2 regions of the Dictyobacter sp. Z7_2 genome follow, and region 2 is predicted to be linked to the other one. Evidence: a T-box and tRNA genes for the amino acid it is inferred to sense, from the RefSeq annotation. Region 2 holds a T-box; the other holds one or more tRNA genes.

Region 1 (8,965 bases), 1.9 Mb from region 2:
GATCGATTTGTTCAAAGACTGCATTGCCTGCATAATCTTTGCTGACTTTTGAGAATTGAACTAATAACATTGTTTCTTCCTTTTGGAATGTGCAGCATGTCTGGCCGCAGAGCTAGACATAGAGAGATAATCATGGACAGCGGTCGAGGGGAGAGGGCCTGCACATCTGCTGCATTGGGAAGAAATGGGATGATGGGAATAAGGTATGAATATGGCTGGAGAAGGAGCACAGATAAAAACTAACCTACGTCTTGCATGGAAGCTGAAGCACGTACGTTAATCCACAACATCAGCACTGCTTTCCGCCGCATAAGCAAATGTATCAGGCTTATGCGGCGCACACATGTGAGATGACTTTATAAGGATAGTGGTAAGCCAGGAACTGGGCAAATTTGTCTTGCCGATCGTGGCATATAGTTTCATTCTGCATAAACTTAATATTACTGACTCGGCGCATAAAAGTCAAGGGTAAAATTGTTTATGAGGATATTTTATTAAGCTTATTTTATGTGTTGACGAATGAAGTTGAGACTGGTATGGAGTTGTTCTACATCTATCCCCTCATTCAGGGTAATGGCTGGCGATTCGAGGCTGACGTTACCGGTGAAACCCATCTGTTTTAATTGTGCAAAAAAACGCTCGAAGTCGACATTCCCTTCGCCTGGATGAAGATAGCGGCGTTGCCCATCCACAAAAGGTTGACCAATAGAATCTTTTATATGTATATGATGGGTCCTCTGTTGATCCCAGAGCCAGGGGGTCTGAAAGACGCTATCCAGCTGGTTATAGTTGGCCAGGAATTCTGTATCTAGAGCGAAATGAGTGCGTGGTTCATGCTTCAAGGTGCGTTGGAGGTTGGTTAAGGGATCAAAATGTCGACCAGGAATACTCTCAAGTGCTAGTTCTACTCCATAGTGTTGTGCCAGATCGTAACAGGCTTGCTGCATTGAAAGATTATTATCTAGATTATCGTCTAATTCGGGCCAATTCCAGAAATGCAGAACAAGTAGTTTGCTTCCTAATAGCTTTGCCATCTTGCAATTCTCTTCCAGAAGGTCGACTCCTTGTTGCCGCGCTGCAGGATCGGGCTGACCAAGTGCTGTCCCAATGTTTTTTTCCGTATGCATCGCCGGGAAGCGTAGCTCGGTGCGCAGTAGTTCAGCGGCGATCTGCTCGATTTGTCCGTACCAGGTAGGATAAAACATAATCTCCAGGCCATCAACCTCTAAAAGTGGTCCGTATTTAATGATGGCTTGGTGCCCTGTGAGATCGGGGTGGCGACTGAAGACACCTGTTGAGCAAAGTAATTGTATTGGTTGGCTCATGCCGAATGCTATCTCCTCACGCAATCTTTTTGGTTGCTGATAACTCTACTATTTATAATCCTACTATTGTATGCGCCAGGAGTTGAGGAAAGCAAACAAGGGCTTATGTAACTGACGAGTAAGTAGCTACCATTGAGTACCAGAAACCGGTTAACTATCTATTCCTATGCTATACTGAGAAGGATATGTTGGGTTTAGATTTTATTTGCCAGCATCATGATATTGTTCGTGATGCGCTACAAAAGCGTTGTGAAGCGCGTGATAGCGAGATCGATGAGATACTACTATTATCTGAACAGCGTCGCGAAGTTTTAGCCCGGCGAGATAACGTATATGCCGCGTTAAAAAGCCAGAAAGAGGCAATACGTTCCGTCCCGCTAACTCAGCGTCGTGTTGCAAATGAGCAAATTAAAGCTCAGCACGACGAAATTCGCGAGCTGGAGTTGCAGATAACAGATCTCGAGACACGTCTTCAGTTTTTGTTGCTTCTTTTGCCGAACATCCCACATACGAGTGTTCCAGTGGTGGATACGACAGCCTCTCCAGATGAGATAGTTCTCCATTGGGGAGAGTCCGCTCACTTACCTTTCGAGCCGCAGGCCCATTGGGATCTAGGTACGCATCTTGGTATTCTGGATGCCGAGATGGGTGTTCGGATTGCTGGTAGTCGTTTTGTCTTGCTCAAGGGAATGGGAGCGCGTCTGGAGCGCGCTTTGATCTCTTTTATGCTGGATGTGCATACTGGCGAGCATGGCTATACAGAGATCTTACCCCCACAATTAGTGAAGCGCTCAGTGATGATAGGTGCCGGTCAGTTGCCCAAATTCGCTGATCAAGTCTATGGTTGTGGCGAAGATGAACTTTATCTGAATCCTACGGCGGAGGTTCCACTCATTGGCATGCATAGTGATGCGATCTTGTCGCGTGATATTTTACCTCTGCGCTATGTCGCCTGGACAACTGCGTTTCGTCGCGAAGCTGGTTCAGCCTCACATCAGACGCGAGGATTATTGCGTTTGCATCAATTTAACAAAGTTGAACTTTTTCAATATACCGAGCCTCAGAATTCCTATATTGAATTAGCTCATATGTTGCAACATGCAGAGGAGATCCTGCAACTGCTCGAGTTAGCTTATCGTGTTGTGACTTTAAATAGCGCCCATTTGCCCTTTGCGTCTGCTAAAACTCTCGATATTGAGGTCTGGATGCCGGCGATGAAGGATTATATAGAGATCTCCTCGGTAAGTAATTGCGAAGGATTCCAGGCGCGCCGGGCAAATATTCGCTATCGCAGCGGTCGTACAAAACGAGCGAGACACGTTCATACGCTGAATGCTTCTGGATTAGCTGTAGGTCGGACGATGGCGGCTATTCTGGAAAATTATCAGCAGGCGGATGGGTCGGTTATAGTACCAAAAGTATTGCGCCCTTACGTAGGCACATCCATTCTTTTAGCGTCTGCGTAGTAGAAATAAAGGGAAAAAAAGACTAGCACGAAGGGACGAAAACCAGATTTACGAATATTTGTGAAATTGGTATAAAACCCTTCACAAGTTGGCACAAGTATGGTATATTATCTGCGGAAGGATGGCAGAGTGGTCTATTGCGGCTGTCTTGAAAACAGCTGAGTGAGAGCTCCGGGGGTTCGAATCCCTCTCCTTCCGTACTAGAGCAGATAATGTACGTCTGCTCTAGATTTGTCTTATCTGCTTCTGCCTCACCTGTGCCGAGGAACTATAATCATTTTAACTGGCAGCGATAGTTAGTGTTGGAAGTTGTGCCAATTTGCTTCCGACTCTATGCATACACAAGATAGTATATGAATGATGAAAAAGTAGTCGTTGACTTTCGTGAAAATAAGTGTATGGATTCTACTAGTGCAACGGTGAAAGGAACATATGCTACATGGAAGCCATTTTCTGGACGGACGGTGAAGTACTGTGTCACTGATAGGTACATTAGAGCAGTTTAAATTAGCAGAAGTGTTGCAGCGTCTTGAGCGTCATGCAAAGACTGGTCTCCTTATAATTCAAAAGAGTTCCCAATGGGTTGAATTCTATATCAGTGACGGCCACCTGCTTTGTATTGGACCCTTGCGTACTCAGGCAACACTCGGTGAGCGTTTAGTTCAGGATGGAGTTATCCCACAAGGCGCTCTGCAAGAAACGTTACTTGTATTAGGTCCTCAGGCAAATGAATCTCAGACAGCTCGCAAGTTGATAGAATCGCGTTATGCGAGTCGCGAGGCGTTACGGGCCTGGACTATCAGGAATACCACGAAGGCGCTGAAGGTTCTCTTGCTTTGGGATTCAGGCGATATTTATTTTGACGAGGGGACTCTGCCGCCAAATGATCGCTTATTGGTCTCGATGTCTATTTCGTCGTTAATTGAAGATGCCAAACCTGTTATTGCTCCCACCCCAGAAGTAGCCAAGCCTAAAACCGTTCCCCTGCCATCGTCTTACTCGCCAATCAATCCGCCAGCGCCATCTATCTACTCACCGATGACGCCAGCGACGCCAGCAGTACCGATATCGTTGGCTCAGACGCCTCCGCCGCAGTCCACGCCGCGGACGCCAAGCACTCCCTCACCTGATGTCGCACGTGTTCCTACACTGATGAGTGCTTCGCAATTTCTCGATGATTCCGCGTTTGCTGCATCCTCGTTTGCCACATCTTTTCCAGCGCCAGAGTCATTTTCGCCTGCTGCCACTCCTGCGATCTCTGAAGAGTCTGCTTTTGACTCGCAGATGGACACCCCTTCATTTGCTGATGTTGGAGCAATGTTCTCTGATGATGGTCCCAGGCAGACCGATTCTGGTTTTGCCTCTTTGTTTGGAGAATCTGATACAAACAACGGTGTTTTTCAACCCGTCCCGGTAACTAATCCTGTGCCTCCGCGTCGTATTGACACATCCTTTATGTCGCCTGATATGGTATTGTTGCCAAAAGATCTATCCGCCTACCGTGCTCAAAATCCACAAGTGCAGATTACGCCTGATCAATGGTGCGTCTTAACGCATGTTGACGGTAGAACCTCCTTGCTCTCTATTTGCCAGGACCTGGGGACTACTCCCGATATTGTTTGTCCGGTGGTTGGTGAGCTGATCGCTGAAGAATTGATCTCTATTACGATGCCCACTGATAATATGCAACCTGATCTGGCACCTGTTTCGGGTGAACTGGTGGCTACCGGTTTAAGCAATGGCTACGTCGCACCAGGATATGCTTCTGCTTCAGTCTCACCCTGGTCCGCCTCATTGCCTGCTATGCAGCAGCCCGAGATGAATCCATCTGCGTTCGTTGGACAAGTAGAGGTCAATGGCGTGGTGACGGAGTCTCAATGGGGGAATGGTGGGAATGGGGCAAAATTTGTGCCCGGACGCGGTTGGATTGCTAGCCCGCAGCCGATGCAACCATTGCAATCCAGCGGACCACTAGCCTCTCCGAGCGGCATATACAATATTCCACTGGGCAATGATTACTAGTTTGTGCCAATCTGACGATGTAGTGCTCTGATTGCGTAGGATATGTGGAGGAGGTTGTGGTGTTACAACCAGAAAAGAGCATACCTGCTCGATCTGTAGAACTGGCTGAGTCTGATGATGCGATTTCAGGTATGATTGTTGGGAAGAGTCCGGTCATCCAGAAGATTATTACTTCAGTTCGTCAGGTGGCGTCATATCCGAAGGCCCGCATCTTGATCCAGGGGGATAGCGGCACCGGGAAAGATGTCGTGGCACGTGCGATTCATGAAGCGGGCCGTCATTCCTCGTCGCCTGGTCTATTTATTCCCATCAATTGCGCAGCAATTCCGGAAGCGCTGATGGAGACCGAACTATTTGGTGTGGAAGCGGGCGCTTATACTGATGCCAAGGTTGCTCGTGATGGCCTGCTGGCCCGTGCCCATCGTGGTACGCTCTTCCTGGATGAAATTGGTTCAATGCCTCTTGCCTTACAAACTAAATTATTGCGCTTTCTCGAGACGTGGAGTTTTCGGCGCGTGGGCGGGGTGAAAGAGGTTCATGTGCAGCTGCGTGTCATTGCAGCTACCAACGTAGACTTGCAGACGGCAGTTATACAAAAGAAATTTCGCGACGATTTGTTTTATCGCCTCAAGGTTGTGACATTTTTTATGCCTCCTTTACATGAGCATCCCGAAGACATTCCTCTGCTGATTGAGCATTTTTTGCAGCGTGAAAGCAAGCAACACGGGGTCCCTTTGAGTATTAGTGCTGCCGCATCAGATCTTTTGTTGCATTATGCCTGGCCTGGCAATATTCGAGAATTGCAACATGCGATAGAGTTGGGGGGGATTCTCTGTCACGATCATGTCATTCAGGCCGAAGATTTGTTGAGTGTTGTCTCTCCTCCTCAGATGCATACGGGGGCTCAGGTTCCTGATCTCCTTCAGAAACTTTCACTACCCGCCACAGGGATCGATTTGCCGGCATTTTTGAGCGGCATTGAATACGCTTTTATTCAAGAAGCTTTGAAACGTTGTGGGTATAATCAGGTGCATGCTGCTGCGCTGTTAGGCATTTCACGTGACAAGTTACGTTATCGCCTGGCAGAGAAAAATCGTCGTCAATCGGCGCAGGCACAGTCAGAAACGCATGATTGATACGGTCTCTTCTCGTGCCGGCGCTACAGAGGACCTCCTTGCTCAGTTGGTTGTCGCTACCTCGGGCCACTCAAGCATCATGGCTTTCAGCGTATCACCTGCATGTGGGCTGCTGCCCCCTTCAGGGATAATCACAAATGCGTTTGTATGTAAAAGAGAGGTCATGATATGCGAATCCTGTTTTCCTGTGACGTGAGCCACAAAGCCTCCATCTTGCCATTCGACATATGCACGCATATAGTGACGCCTCATCGCTTTATCGTGTATATCCTCTTGGAGAGTGATCTCGATTTGAGGTTTAAATAGCAGCTGATGCCCCTGTAGTTTTCGAATCAGCGGGCGTGTAAAGATCTCAAAGGTCACGGCGCTGGAGACTGGATTGCCAGGCAGTCCAATCAAAGGGATATCTCCAATGTGACCAAAAGCCACTGGTTTTCCTGGTTTCATGTTGATACGCCAGAAATTGATCTCTCCCTGTTCCGCCATGATGTTCTTGACCAGATCGAAATCGCCTACTGAGACGCCTCCAGAGGTAATAATGAGATCAAAGGTCATCGCCTCCGCAAATTTTTCGCGCAAGCTTTCGACCGTATCGCGAGCAACGCCCAGGCGATATGGTTCAGCACCAGCGCGTCGGACCGCAGCTTCTAAGAGATAACTGTTACTGTTGCGTATCTTGCCGGGCTGGAGCGGTTGATCAATATCGACAATTTCGTCGCCGGTTCCCAGAATAGCGACGCGAGCCCGAGGTATCACTGTGACCTCGGACCAGCCAAGGGTTGCCAGGACGCCAATCTCCCACGGACCAAGCTCTATGCCTGACTCTAAAATCTTCTGTCCTCGCCGCATATCTTCTCCGGCTGGACGAATATTATTGCCGGGTTGAACCCCCTGGAGGATTTCTACCCAGGAGCTTTCTGGCCCATCATTGCGTGTCAATTCTACCTGAATGATGGCGTCGGCTCCCGGAGGCACTGGAGCACCTGTCATTATGCGCATCGCCGTTCCGGCTTCAACGCGGTGATCTGCCACATAGCCAGCGGCCACGCCTCCGGTCACGCGTAGGCGCGGTGGTTGATTGGTACCAGAGACGCTGTCCTGGCTTAACAGGGCAAAGCCATCCATTGCTGAATTGTCGAATGGTGGTATATCTTCCTGGGCGCTGATCTCTTCGGCCAGGATTAATCCTTGAGCCTCTGAGAGGGGAACTTTGATTGCCGGTAGTGCTGTAATTTGGGATAGGATCTGTTCGAGGGCTTCTTCAACGCTGATCATAGATAACCTCCCCTGACATAAAACAGAGAAGCCTGGCTCACTTAAAATATTCATGTGATGCCAGGCTTCTCTTAAATAAAACTACCTCGTACGGGATTCGAACCCGTGATCTCCGCCTTGAAAGGGCGGCGTCCTAGGCCGCTAGACGAACGAGGCACATACTGTTGTTGCTTTCGCTTCAACCTAGAGTATTGTATCGTACGACGAAGCCTTTGTCAAGCATCCATTTTTGCTTTTTCGCTCTCCCCGAGCCGATTATGCAGTGCTAAACGCTACATAGCGTGTATCTTTTTATTGCTCACTATAGTCAGCCAGGATGGTTGTCAATTCGAGATGATTGCCTGCTGGATCTACTAAGAAGAAGCGTGGACGATGTGGTATTTCATCTGCCTCAATCAACTCATAACCTGCTTGCTGCAATTTGCTGCGATAAGCATCCACATCATCGACCTCAAGGCAGAAATGGCGGGCCTCTTCAGGGCGCTGTAGATAGGTATCAGGGACAAAGTGGAGCTCCATTTCACCCTCTCCGGCTGCAAACCAGACGAGACCACGAGGCGCTAAAATGGCGGGTACTTGCTTCTCCTGGAAGCCAAGCAGACCGCCATAAAAAGCGCGGATTTGCTCTTGTGAGCCATCAGGAATAGAGAGGGAGACGTGTTGTAGACGAGGAAGCTTGCGCCCTTCTTTTGCGTATTTGGATTGCATATCTTTCTCCTGAGATCATCGCAGTACCAAGCATTGATGATGGTGTCTGTGAATATGTGACAACATTGTACTGTCAGAGCCATAAATCTTTATGAGGGCATGCATCATGCACGCATCGAAGCAAAAATATTCAGGTGTTGTCTGCTCGTCGGCAAGTCTGAGCAGATGTGATGTTCTGCTAGCTCTGATTTTCTTAGTGTACCACATGGGATGAGTTGAACACGTCTTCATCAATGGTAGGATCTTGTACAGAGAAAGAAGGGATGGTTATTAGATGTTTGTCGGCAACAATGAGTATGTACTGTCCGTCTATAGGTAGTAGTAGCCATTAGCCATAATGTATCACAATGCATCGTGTTTCTTTGCTATGCTACAATATCTGAAGATTTGTATCTCATAACAAATCATAAAAAAGGTGGATAATAATGTCAGAAAATAAACAATCTGCTGCGGCCGTAAGACAGCGTGAGCGAGAACGGCGTGGGCAGTCAGGAAAAAATGGTCAAAGTGCACGCAATCAAGCCAAGGGAAGACGATCGAAGCAAAGGAGTTCTTTGACCTCCTGGCTATTTGTTGGCGGTATTGTGGTCGTGGTGATCGCCGTTATCGGGGCATTTATCTGGTTTGGCAATCGTGAGCAGACGACGCCGCTGGCGGTCTCACCCAGTGTCTATAAATCACTGACAAGTGTCAAGCCTGAACTGCTTTCTCAGGTTGGTACAGGGGGACTCGATGGTAGCGGTTCCAACTTGGGCACAGTACTTAAAGCAGTAAAAAACGCTCCTATTTTAAAAGGGCCAACTGGCAAACCAGAAGTCTTTTACATGGGGGGGGAATATTGCCCATTTTGTGCAGCCCAACGCTGGTCACTCATCATTGCGTTAAATCGGTTTGGATCTTTTCCTACAGCGCCCACCGCTCTGATATCGGGCGAAGATAGTATCTCGACTTTTTCATTTTATAAGTCTACGTATCAAAGTCAATATATTGATTTTGTACCAGCAGAAGTCGAGGATAATAGTCAACCGACGCC
Region 2 (8,965 bases):
GCGATCGTACTTGTACTGGGAGCGATTAGCCTCTTGCTCATCAAGACGACAACGAATTATCGCTCATCGATCCGTCACGTAGCTACAGCACAGGTCCAGCAAACGATCAGCGTACAGAATACAGGACAGGCACAGGTACAAGGAACAGCTCAATACATCAACAAAGCGCAAGGCCAGATCGAAGCCACAGCCACCACGCAAGCCATGCAAACGGCTCAGGCCACGCAATCCATTAACGACGCCACAGCCACGGCCCAGGCCAGCACATCGCAATATCAGGCCCTGACCACTAATACTCCGAGCATCGACGATCCTCTCACAGACAACACCAGCACCAATCGCTGGGATACCGGCGGCGCCGATACACATACAGGCTGCGCATTCACTAACAGTATGTATCATGCGCTGGAAGAACAGCAGACGTATTTCCAACCGTGCATCGCGCAGGCTACCAATGTCTCCAATTTTGCCTATCAGGCCAATGTGACCATCCTCAAGGGCGACGAGGGACAAGCCGGACTGCTTTTCCGCGTTGGGAATGGTGCAACAAACTATTATTTTTTTCACGTAGGCACTGATGGCTCATATGCACTCGATCTCTATAACGGAGCGAATCAAGCCTCCACGCTCCTTCAGGGGAGAAGCGCAGCGATCAACGTCGGAGTCAATCAGATGAATCAGCTGATGGTGATGGCCGACCAGACAACTATCACGATCCTCGTCAACAGTACCTATCTCGGAGCCATCGGCGATAGCACATTAACAGCAGGTCAGATAGGAGTTGGCGTCATTGATAACAATACACCGATCGACGCCACATTCGCGAATGTGCAGGTATGGAAACTCCGATAAAGCAGGTCCGCTAAAAAGTCATTCAGGAAGGTCAACATTCATTGAAATGTCATCCTTTCCGGTTCACTAAAAATGTCAGTCATGTCGAACATTCCAACTGACAAGCATAAAAGAAGTCTATCCCTTGTAAGAGATAGACTTCTTTTAGACTTTTTATTATCGATACATATTGAAAATTACCTGTATATCAGGTATAGTAAAAAGAAACGGCATGAGAGAGGTGATACACATGGATATTCAACATGCAATGGCACGACTCCATCTCCCTTTTTAAAGTATATGCTAAAGACATCAAAAGAACAATCCTGGCAAGAATTAATAACGCAATTTTCACGTGTTGTGGATAAAGTTGGGCGTACTATCGACGAGGGTATCCTGGAAACGGTTATTGTGCTCAACGCCTTGGGCATCCCTACGTCATCGTCATGTGAGGGGCATCTTGATCATGGGCATGCATATCCCTGGGTCCAGATTTCATCTCCAGATGCGGCTATGCTTGAAAGCCAGGCAAATGCAAAATTACATGAGGCGCAACATTCGCCAGATCACTATCGTGCATTGATGAAAGAAGCCGATAGCATTACAAATGATTGCAAGCGCCTTCATCAATCCTATGTTCCAGATCTGTTTGCGCTTCTTGAGCGATTTTATCAGGCGCACTCGATGGTCTATGATCGTCATCTTGTGCTAGATAATCGACTGTGGACAGGCCGTATCTTGCTCCAAAGCCAAGGGGCTGACTATCAAGAGTTTTCATCAGTGAAGGCTCAAAAGCTTATTGAGTACCAGGAAGAAATGCAAGCCTTTACCCGATTTTTGAAAGCCAGCTACTTCAGGGATTGACAAATGCTAGAGGCACTGTTATGCTGAAATACAGATCAGATAGAATATAGCCTGGCTATGAATGGGATAAGTATCTCTTGTCATCAGCGTACAGAGAGCTGCGGGACGGTGCAACGCAGTACGCGCAAGAGAGAAATCCACCCTGGAGCCTACGCGTGAAGCGTCAACGGTTGCCTCCGTTAGCGGGTATAAAGAGTTCCAAGCTGCTCTCGTAGAGAAAAGTATTGGAAAAAGTAAGGTGGTACCACGATTCCACGCATCCTGCGTCGTCGTCCTTGAATGAAGGACACGGCGTTTTTTTATGGCATAAAGAGTTTTTTTCAATCCCAGCAGGAAGACACAGAAAAAAAGAAGAGGAGAAAAAACACATGCTTGATCTGGCATTTATTCGCAATAATCCAGGCGTGGTCAAAGAGGCCGCACGCGTAAAAAATAACTCGATCGATATCGATGCCCTACTGGCTCTGGATCAGCAGGTCGTTGCGCTACAGCACGAGGTGGAGGAGACACGCGCCAGACAGAATCAGCTCTCGAAAGGCATCCAGCAGGCCGCCAAAGAAAAGAATGTCGAGCTGCGCACCAATCTCATCGCCGAAGGCAAAAAGATGGCCGACGAGATTAAAGCCAAGGAGCCAGCACTCAATCAGTTGATCGAAGAACGTTATCAACTGCTCTTACTCGTACCGAACATCCCCGATCCAAGCGCTCCGATCGGCAAAGACGACAGCGAGAACGTGCCGTTTAAGTATTGGGGCGACAAACCCAAATTCGACTTCGAGGCTCTCGATCACTACGACCTGATGCTCAAGCATAATCTGGTAGACATCGAACGCGCCGTCAAAGTCGCTGGATCGAGAAGCTATATCCTGCGCGGCGATGCCGCACGCATGGAGCTGGCTCTGGTCAATTTCGCCATGGACAAAATGGCACGCAAAGGCTTTACACCGTTGATCGTTCCCGCTATGGCTCGCGACTTCTGCTTCGTCGGCAATGGACAGTTTCCCAAAGGTCGCGATCAAGTCTACGAAATCAAGGATCAGGATCTGTTTCTGGTCGGCACAGCCGAAGTCTCGATCACCGGTATGTACAAGGATGAGATCCTCAAAGCCAGCGAGCTGCCGATGAAGTTCGTTGGCTATAGTCCCGCGTTCCGCCAGGAGGCTGGCACGTATGGCAAGGATACACGTGGCGTCTTCCGTATCCATCAATTCAGCAAAGTCGAGCAGTATATCATCAGCAAAGCCGACCACGACGAGTCGGTCTACTGGTTCGAGCAACTCTTGCAGAACGCCGAAGAACTGATCCAGGCACTCGAGCTCCCCTATCGAGTCGTCAACGTCTGCACAGGCGACATGGGCGACGGCAAGGTCGGGATGTATGATATCGAATGTTGGGTCCCCGGCGAGAATCGCTATCGCGAAACCCATTCGTGCTCGTACCTGCACGATTGGCAGGCTCGACGCGCCAATATTCGCTACCGCGACGAAGATGGCAAAGTCAAATTTGTCCACACACTCAACAACACCGCCATCGCCTCGCCACGCATCTTGATTCCGCTATTGGAAACGCATCAGCAAGCCGACGGCAGCATTCGCATCCCCGAAGCCCTGCGTCCATTTATGGGCGGACAGGAATATATTGGTCGTTAGTATGCCAGCTGGCTCGGTTATGATTGTGATCGAGCCAGCACACCCTCTCGTTTCTGCACTAAATATATTCCCGCTTCCTTTTTTATGTCAGTGAAAAGGAGTCAACGATGGACAGCCAACAGATCACACAAAACCTGGGTTTCCTTAATGAGAAGCTAAAAGAGGAAAAATATTCATGGCCAACTGCTTCTGCTGGGAGGTGCACTTATGGTTACTCAGGTAAGAAATCGAGATGCTACTGAGGACATTGATGTGTCAATCATTGCATCAAACTCTAAGATATATTCGTCAGTTCTCAACGCAATCGCAGCGACAGCGAAAGAAAAGAGCTTACCAAATCAATGGCTCAATGATGATGTTAGCATTATTACTGATCAAGTAGGGCGACCTCGACAGTTAAAGCCATGGTTACAACTTTCCCATCTCACAATATATGTGCCAGATTTGAATTATATGATGGCGTTAAAGGTTTTCTCCGGCAGAGCTCAGGATTATAGAGACATCCAGGCCCTGGCACCGATCCTAAAATTGTCGACTCAACAGCAATGCTGGAAGGTTGTAAACTCTTATATACCACAACATTTACAAGATCAGTCAGCACGTCTGCGTATGAAAAATGCAATTGAGTACTGTTTTAAAGTATAATAGTAGGAGAAGATGTTCATATGCATGGAGAACGCCATGAAATCGCCACTTCCTTATAACATTCATCCCATTAAACAAGTTTTAGAAAGTATCAGCCAGGATAATAATGATGATCCATGGATTGCAATTGGGAACTTTTTACACGATTGGTGGAGTTATGCAAAAGATCATCGGCACGAGTTGATCACGGAGCCTCCTACGGAGCATGACATCCAAATGCAGCCGCGATGGGCTGCATTCTGTGCTGCAACTGTAGAGGAATTATGCATCCGAACATCATTCCCTTGTCCGAAATGGGTCAATCAGGACGTCTACTTCCTCAAAGAGCCCTGGATTCTTCCTTCTGCCGCTAACCAGCCCGATATGCAAGCATTGGCACCTTTTCAGCGCCGAAACATTTATGTGGGAAGAAATGTGCTAGACAATAAATATGAATTGAAAGACAAATATCCCCTCCAAGCCTCAAAGTTTACTCCGTGGTCAGAACAAGAGGTCCAGCGCTTAATTAAGGGTGCGTAATTTTCAGCCATATAACCTTGTCCCAAAAAGGGGATATTAAAGAAATATCCCCTTTTTCACAAAGGTATAATCTCTCCTTGTACAGACTGCTCTTCGTCGTCGATGACAAGGCATCCAATGCTGCATGTGGGCTGCCGTCGGCGATCGGTGGCGCTGCCAGGATTGAAGAGGAGTTGTCCATCATGCTCCTGATTGTAAGGATTGTGGCTGTGACCAAAGATCACGATGCGCGCCGTGGGAAATTCGCGTCGTGCGGTCTGAGGATAATGACGAGCTTCGCCGAGAATATGGACAATGCCGATTCTACAGCCGCCGACCTGTATCTCTTTCTTGATCGGTAGCGTGGCGATCACTTCATCTTGCTCGACGTTGCCCTGGACGGCTACGACCGGCGCGAGAGTCTCCAGTTGGGTCACGACTGAGAGAACAGATAAGTCTCCTGCATGGATAATCAGCTCGACGTCGGCAAAATGCTCCCAGACAGCCTCCGGGATGCTTTTGAATCTGGGCAGATGGGTATCCGATATGACTCCGATTCGATGTTGCATCTTTGTTTCCTCCAGCATTTTGAGATATATTAGAGATGGTATCTATCCACGTCGGCCAATCTAGATTAATCCTAAGCTAAAGCTGAATCATAGCCGCTTCACTCAGAGCATTGAAGACCTTGACTGGATGAGTTGTACCAATTTAATGAGTTACACCAATTTAGAGAGGAGAGGCATTTAAAATAATGTCTCAAATCAGGATATCACATGCGTATTGCAATCCTATCTGATATACACGGCAATCAGATTGCACTCGATGCCGTCCTTGAAGACCTCACCCAACAAGCATCGATTGATCAGATCGTTATCGCCGGGGATCTCTGCCTGAATGGTCCCCGTCCCAAAGAAGTTTTAGAAACGCTCCAAAGCCTGCGCTGTCCCGTGATTCAGGGAAACACTGATCTGGATATCGTCAATCAGACGTCCAAAAAGGGTCCCAAAAAGCAGAGCGTGATCGTCTGGACACGCGAGCAGATCGGCGTTGATGGCATTGATTATCTGGCATCATTACCCTTTTACCATCTTGTCTCAAACCCGCAGGGAAAGGATCTATTGGTAGTGCATGCCAATCCACTCAACCAGGATGAAGCCATCTTTCCCACCACTACCGATAGCAGAATCGAAGAGATGTGCCAGGAGTTGCCTCCAACCATTAGTACATTGGCATTTGGACATTATCATGTGGCCTATGTGCGACAATGGCGAAAGTTGTTACTGGTGGATGTCGGAAGTTGTGGTCTGCCCCGAGATGGCGATATACGTGCCTCGTATGCTATCCTGAGCTGGCAGAACAACAATTGGCAGGTTGAACATCGCCGCATCCCTTATGATATCAAAGCGGTCGTCAAACAGATTAGACAGTATGAGATGCCAACAGCAGATAGGCGTATCAAAATTCTGACATCGGCTAAATATTGATGCTTTGTTGAGTAGGATGTATACAGCAATGACCGGAACTACTTCACTGGATGGAAGCAGGCTCCGGTCATCATAACTCAGCATAAATTTTATAAAAAGAAAATGATAGCTGAACATGCACTAAAAAAATTAAAAAACGCTCTCATCATTTGATGCAATATAGCTTAAACAGCTGGCTAGAGTTAACGCAGTCATATCGGGTTCTCCATCTTCGTCGAGAGCGTCCTCGCCCAAATAGATCGCCGCATCACCAACATCAACCAACTCTAAATCCTCAATAATTGCACGCAATTCACCTGTTGTTGCCATCGTACAACCCCCGGTCATATAATTCCGTATGAAATGTATTCACTTCCACCCATCCAGGCATTCGTCAACCAGTATATATGCCTGCTCTCTTCCCAGACAGTCAATGTGAATCGAACGTAAGCAGAAAAAGAAGAAATTTTCCCTGCAATTATTCATACGTTCCATTTTCTTTTACGTCATTGCAATAGGCCAAAAAGGTGATAGCGTTTGCACGCCGTCGGGCGCTTATATCGAGATAGAGAGAAAAGTGATATACTGACGAAGAACCTGACAATGTATTCAAGGGATAACGAAACATATTCTTTATCCTGGATATAAATAAAGACGAATAACAACACAATCATCTGTACCCATTCATTTACAGAAGAGATGTGCATTCCACGCACAGTATTGCTTCGCATATGCATACAATGTAATGAGCGAAGGCACACCTTCCATCAGAGGGTGACAAATTTTCTGCTTCTACGTAGGTCCTACCTGCTGCAAGATGAATGAGAACATACGAATTAGAGGAGAAATTCATGACGAGTACTCATTATGACGTTGCGATCATTGGTTCTGGTCCTGGCGGCTACGTAGCTGCCATTCGAGCAGCCCAACGAGGTGCAAAAGTTGCGATTGTTGAAAAGCAATACCTTGGTGGCACATGCTTGAATGTGGGATGTATTCCATCCAAAGCCATGCTCCACGTAGCCGAAACACTCTATCAAATGTCCCACAGCATCGAAGAGCTAGGTATCACGCTACCGCAAGCTCCAGTCTTTAGCATGCCGAAAGCGGTCGCCTTTAAAGATAAAGTGGTGAAGAGGATGACCGGCGGCGTCGGCCTCCTGATGAAGGGCAATAATGTCGATGTGTTCGATGGCTTTGGCAGTGTTGATGCATCCAAAAATGTCACAGTGACAAAAGATGGTCAGCAACAGAAATTCAGCGCCGACAAAATCATCCTGGCTACAGGCTCGGTCCCATTCATCCCAGCGATGCCGGGGATCGATGGCGACAAGGTCATGAATAGCGATACGTGCTGGAACCTGCCAAAAACACCGGAAAGCCTGATCTGCGTCGGCGGTGGTGTGATTGGAATTGAACTTGCCTGCATGTTTAGCGCACTGGGTACAAAAGTAACCGTCCTGGAAATGCTCCCGAACGTCCTGGCTCCCGTCGACGAAGAAGTACGCAAACTCCTCGTCCGTATCCTGGGCAAACGCGGCATCAACATCGTTACCAACGCTAAAGTCGAAGGTATTGAAGAAGAGAATGGCCAGAAAAAGGTCATCACAACGACCGCCAAAGGTCAGGAAAACTTCAACGCTGAATACGTCTTGATCGCGGTCAGCCGTCGTGCGAGCACAGGTGGTCTCGAACAGCTGATGGAGCAGGGACTGAATACCGATCGTGGACGCGTGTTGGTGAATGATCACATGGAGACGAATCTTCCTGGCATCTATGCCATTGGCGATCTGATCCATGGCGCGGGACTGGCTCATGTTGCCTCAACCGAAGGCGAAATTGCAGCCGATAACGCTACCGGTCATACGCTCAAGATGAACTATGATGTCATCCCTAATCCAATTTATACCTTTCCAGAAATCGCCTTCGTTGGCCTGACAGAAGCAGCGGCACGCGAAAAATATCCAGAGGTACGCGTTGAGCGCTTCCCCTGGGCCGCCATCGGCAAAGCGGTCGCGATGGGCGAGACCGAGGGCTTTACCAAAGTCATCATCGGCAAATACGGAGAATTCCTGGGAGCACATATCATTGGTCCCGACGCCACGAATCTGATCACAGAATATTCGCTGGCCATGCGCGGCGAGTTAACTGTCGATGAGCTCACTGAGACCATCCATCCGCATCCAACGCTCAGCGAAGGACTGCGTGAAGCCGTGCTGGCAGCTGAAGGGCATCCCATCCACATTCCCCCAAAACAGAAAGTCGCCGCACGCGCACGCTAAGTCGTAAGCAGTAACACGTCTAAAGATATAGTGCTGGTTGAACGCTGGCAACTATCTATAGTAATCATCAATACGTCTATCAAGCTGTATGGTATCTTAAAAAAGTGCCATACAGCTTTTTTGTATATATGACATATGTCAAAGATAAAGCTTACGCGCCTGATCACAGATGGATTTACTAAAATACTGCACATGTGCTTGATCGCAATAGGATATTTAGCCAAGGAATGTACATAAAATGGAATATATGGATGTGATTATAGTATGATTTTCATAGACAAAAGCACGGAAGGATTCTATTTCAGGAGGAAATGATGAGTGTTGTCAGGACAAAAAACTCCACGCAGATACGCCTCTGGAGCACACGTATAGTGATGTGGGGAGCGCTCATCTTGCTGATCATGACCAGCGCAAGCGGATCTTACTCGTTATTTGGATTAAATCAGCCGCCATCAAGCACGACAAAAGTAGATGCCGCACCTCACGACAAGCACAAAAAGCCGCTTACTGTCTCTCAATCAGCCGCAGTTCCCCTGGCACAACGCTACATGACAGCCTTGATCAGCAAACACTACGACAACATGTGGTCAATGCTGCATCCTGATGTCCAGAACATGTGGCCCAACGAAGCAGCCTTTGTCACATACTGGCACAATCGCTTCAATGATTTCTCGCTCAAAGGCTTCTCGCTCGGCAACAGCACGACACAATCATCCTGGACAAATCCAGA

Evidence for each region. A T-box is a leader RNA that pairs with one kind of tRNA and senses whether it is charged. The one in region 2 lies ahead of serS (serine--tRNA ligase), so its partner is inferred to be a tRNA-Ser.
Region 1: it has a tRNA-Ser gene. The T-box ahead of serS (serine--tRNA ligase) is inferred to sense a tRNA for this amino acid. The anticodon was not compared.

The regions. Positions count from the first base shown of each region.
Region 1 covers NZ_BAAJPE010000002.1:1,045,224-1,054,188, reverse strand. Annotated here, with positions in the region: gene AC27N8_RS17920 (ABC-F family ATP-binding cassette domain-containing protein) at 1-70, opposite strand, end outside; gene AC27N8_RS17915 (sugar phosphate isomerase/epimerase family protein) at 501-1,325, opposite strand; gene serS (serine--tRNA ligase) at 1,511-2,791, shown strand; tRNA gene AC27N8_RS17905 (tRNA-Ser) at 2,907-2,989, shown strand; gene AC27N8_RS17900 (DUF4388 domain-containing protein) at 3,266-4,813, shown strand; gene AC27N8_RS17895 (sigma-54 interaction domain-containing protein) at 4,873-5,949, shown strand; gene AC27N8_RS17890 (molybdopterin molybdotransferase MoeA) at 5,992-7,224, opposite strand; tRNA gene AC27N8_RS17885 (tRNA-Glu) at 7,307-7,380, opposite strand; gene AC27N8_RS17880 (VOC family protein) at 7,516-7,932, opposite strand; gene AC27N8_RS17875 (DUF929 family protein) at 8,358-8,965, shown strand, end outside.
Region 2 covers NZ_BAAJPE010000002.1:2,939,369-2,948,333, reverse strand. Annotated here, with positions in the region: gene AC27N8_RS25955 (hypothetical protein) at 1-852, shown strand, start outside; gene AC27N8_RS25950 (hypothetical protein) at 1,132-1,695, shown strand; T-box leader at 1,744-1,975, shown strand; gene serS (serine--tRNA ligase) at 2,064-3,344, shown strand; gene AC27N8_RS25940 (hypothetical protein) at 3,552-3,989, shown strand; gene AC27N8_RS25935 (hypothetical protein) at 4,026-4,508, shown strand; gene AC27N8_RS25930 (metallophosphoesterase family protein) at 4,565-5,056, opposite strand; gene AC27N8_RS25925 (metallophosphoesterase family protein) at 5,264-5,974, shown strand; gene AC27N8_RS25920 (hypothetical protein) at 6,104-6,283, opposite strand; gene lpdA (dihydrolipoyl dehydrogenase) at 6,805-8,235, shown strand; gene AC27N8_RS25910 (polysaccharide deacetylase family protein) at 8,547-8,965, shown strand, end outside.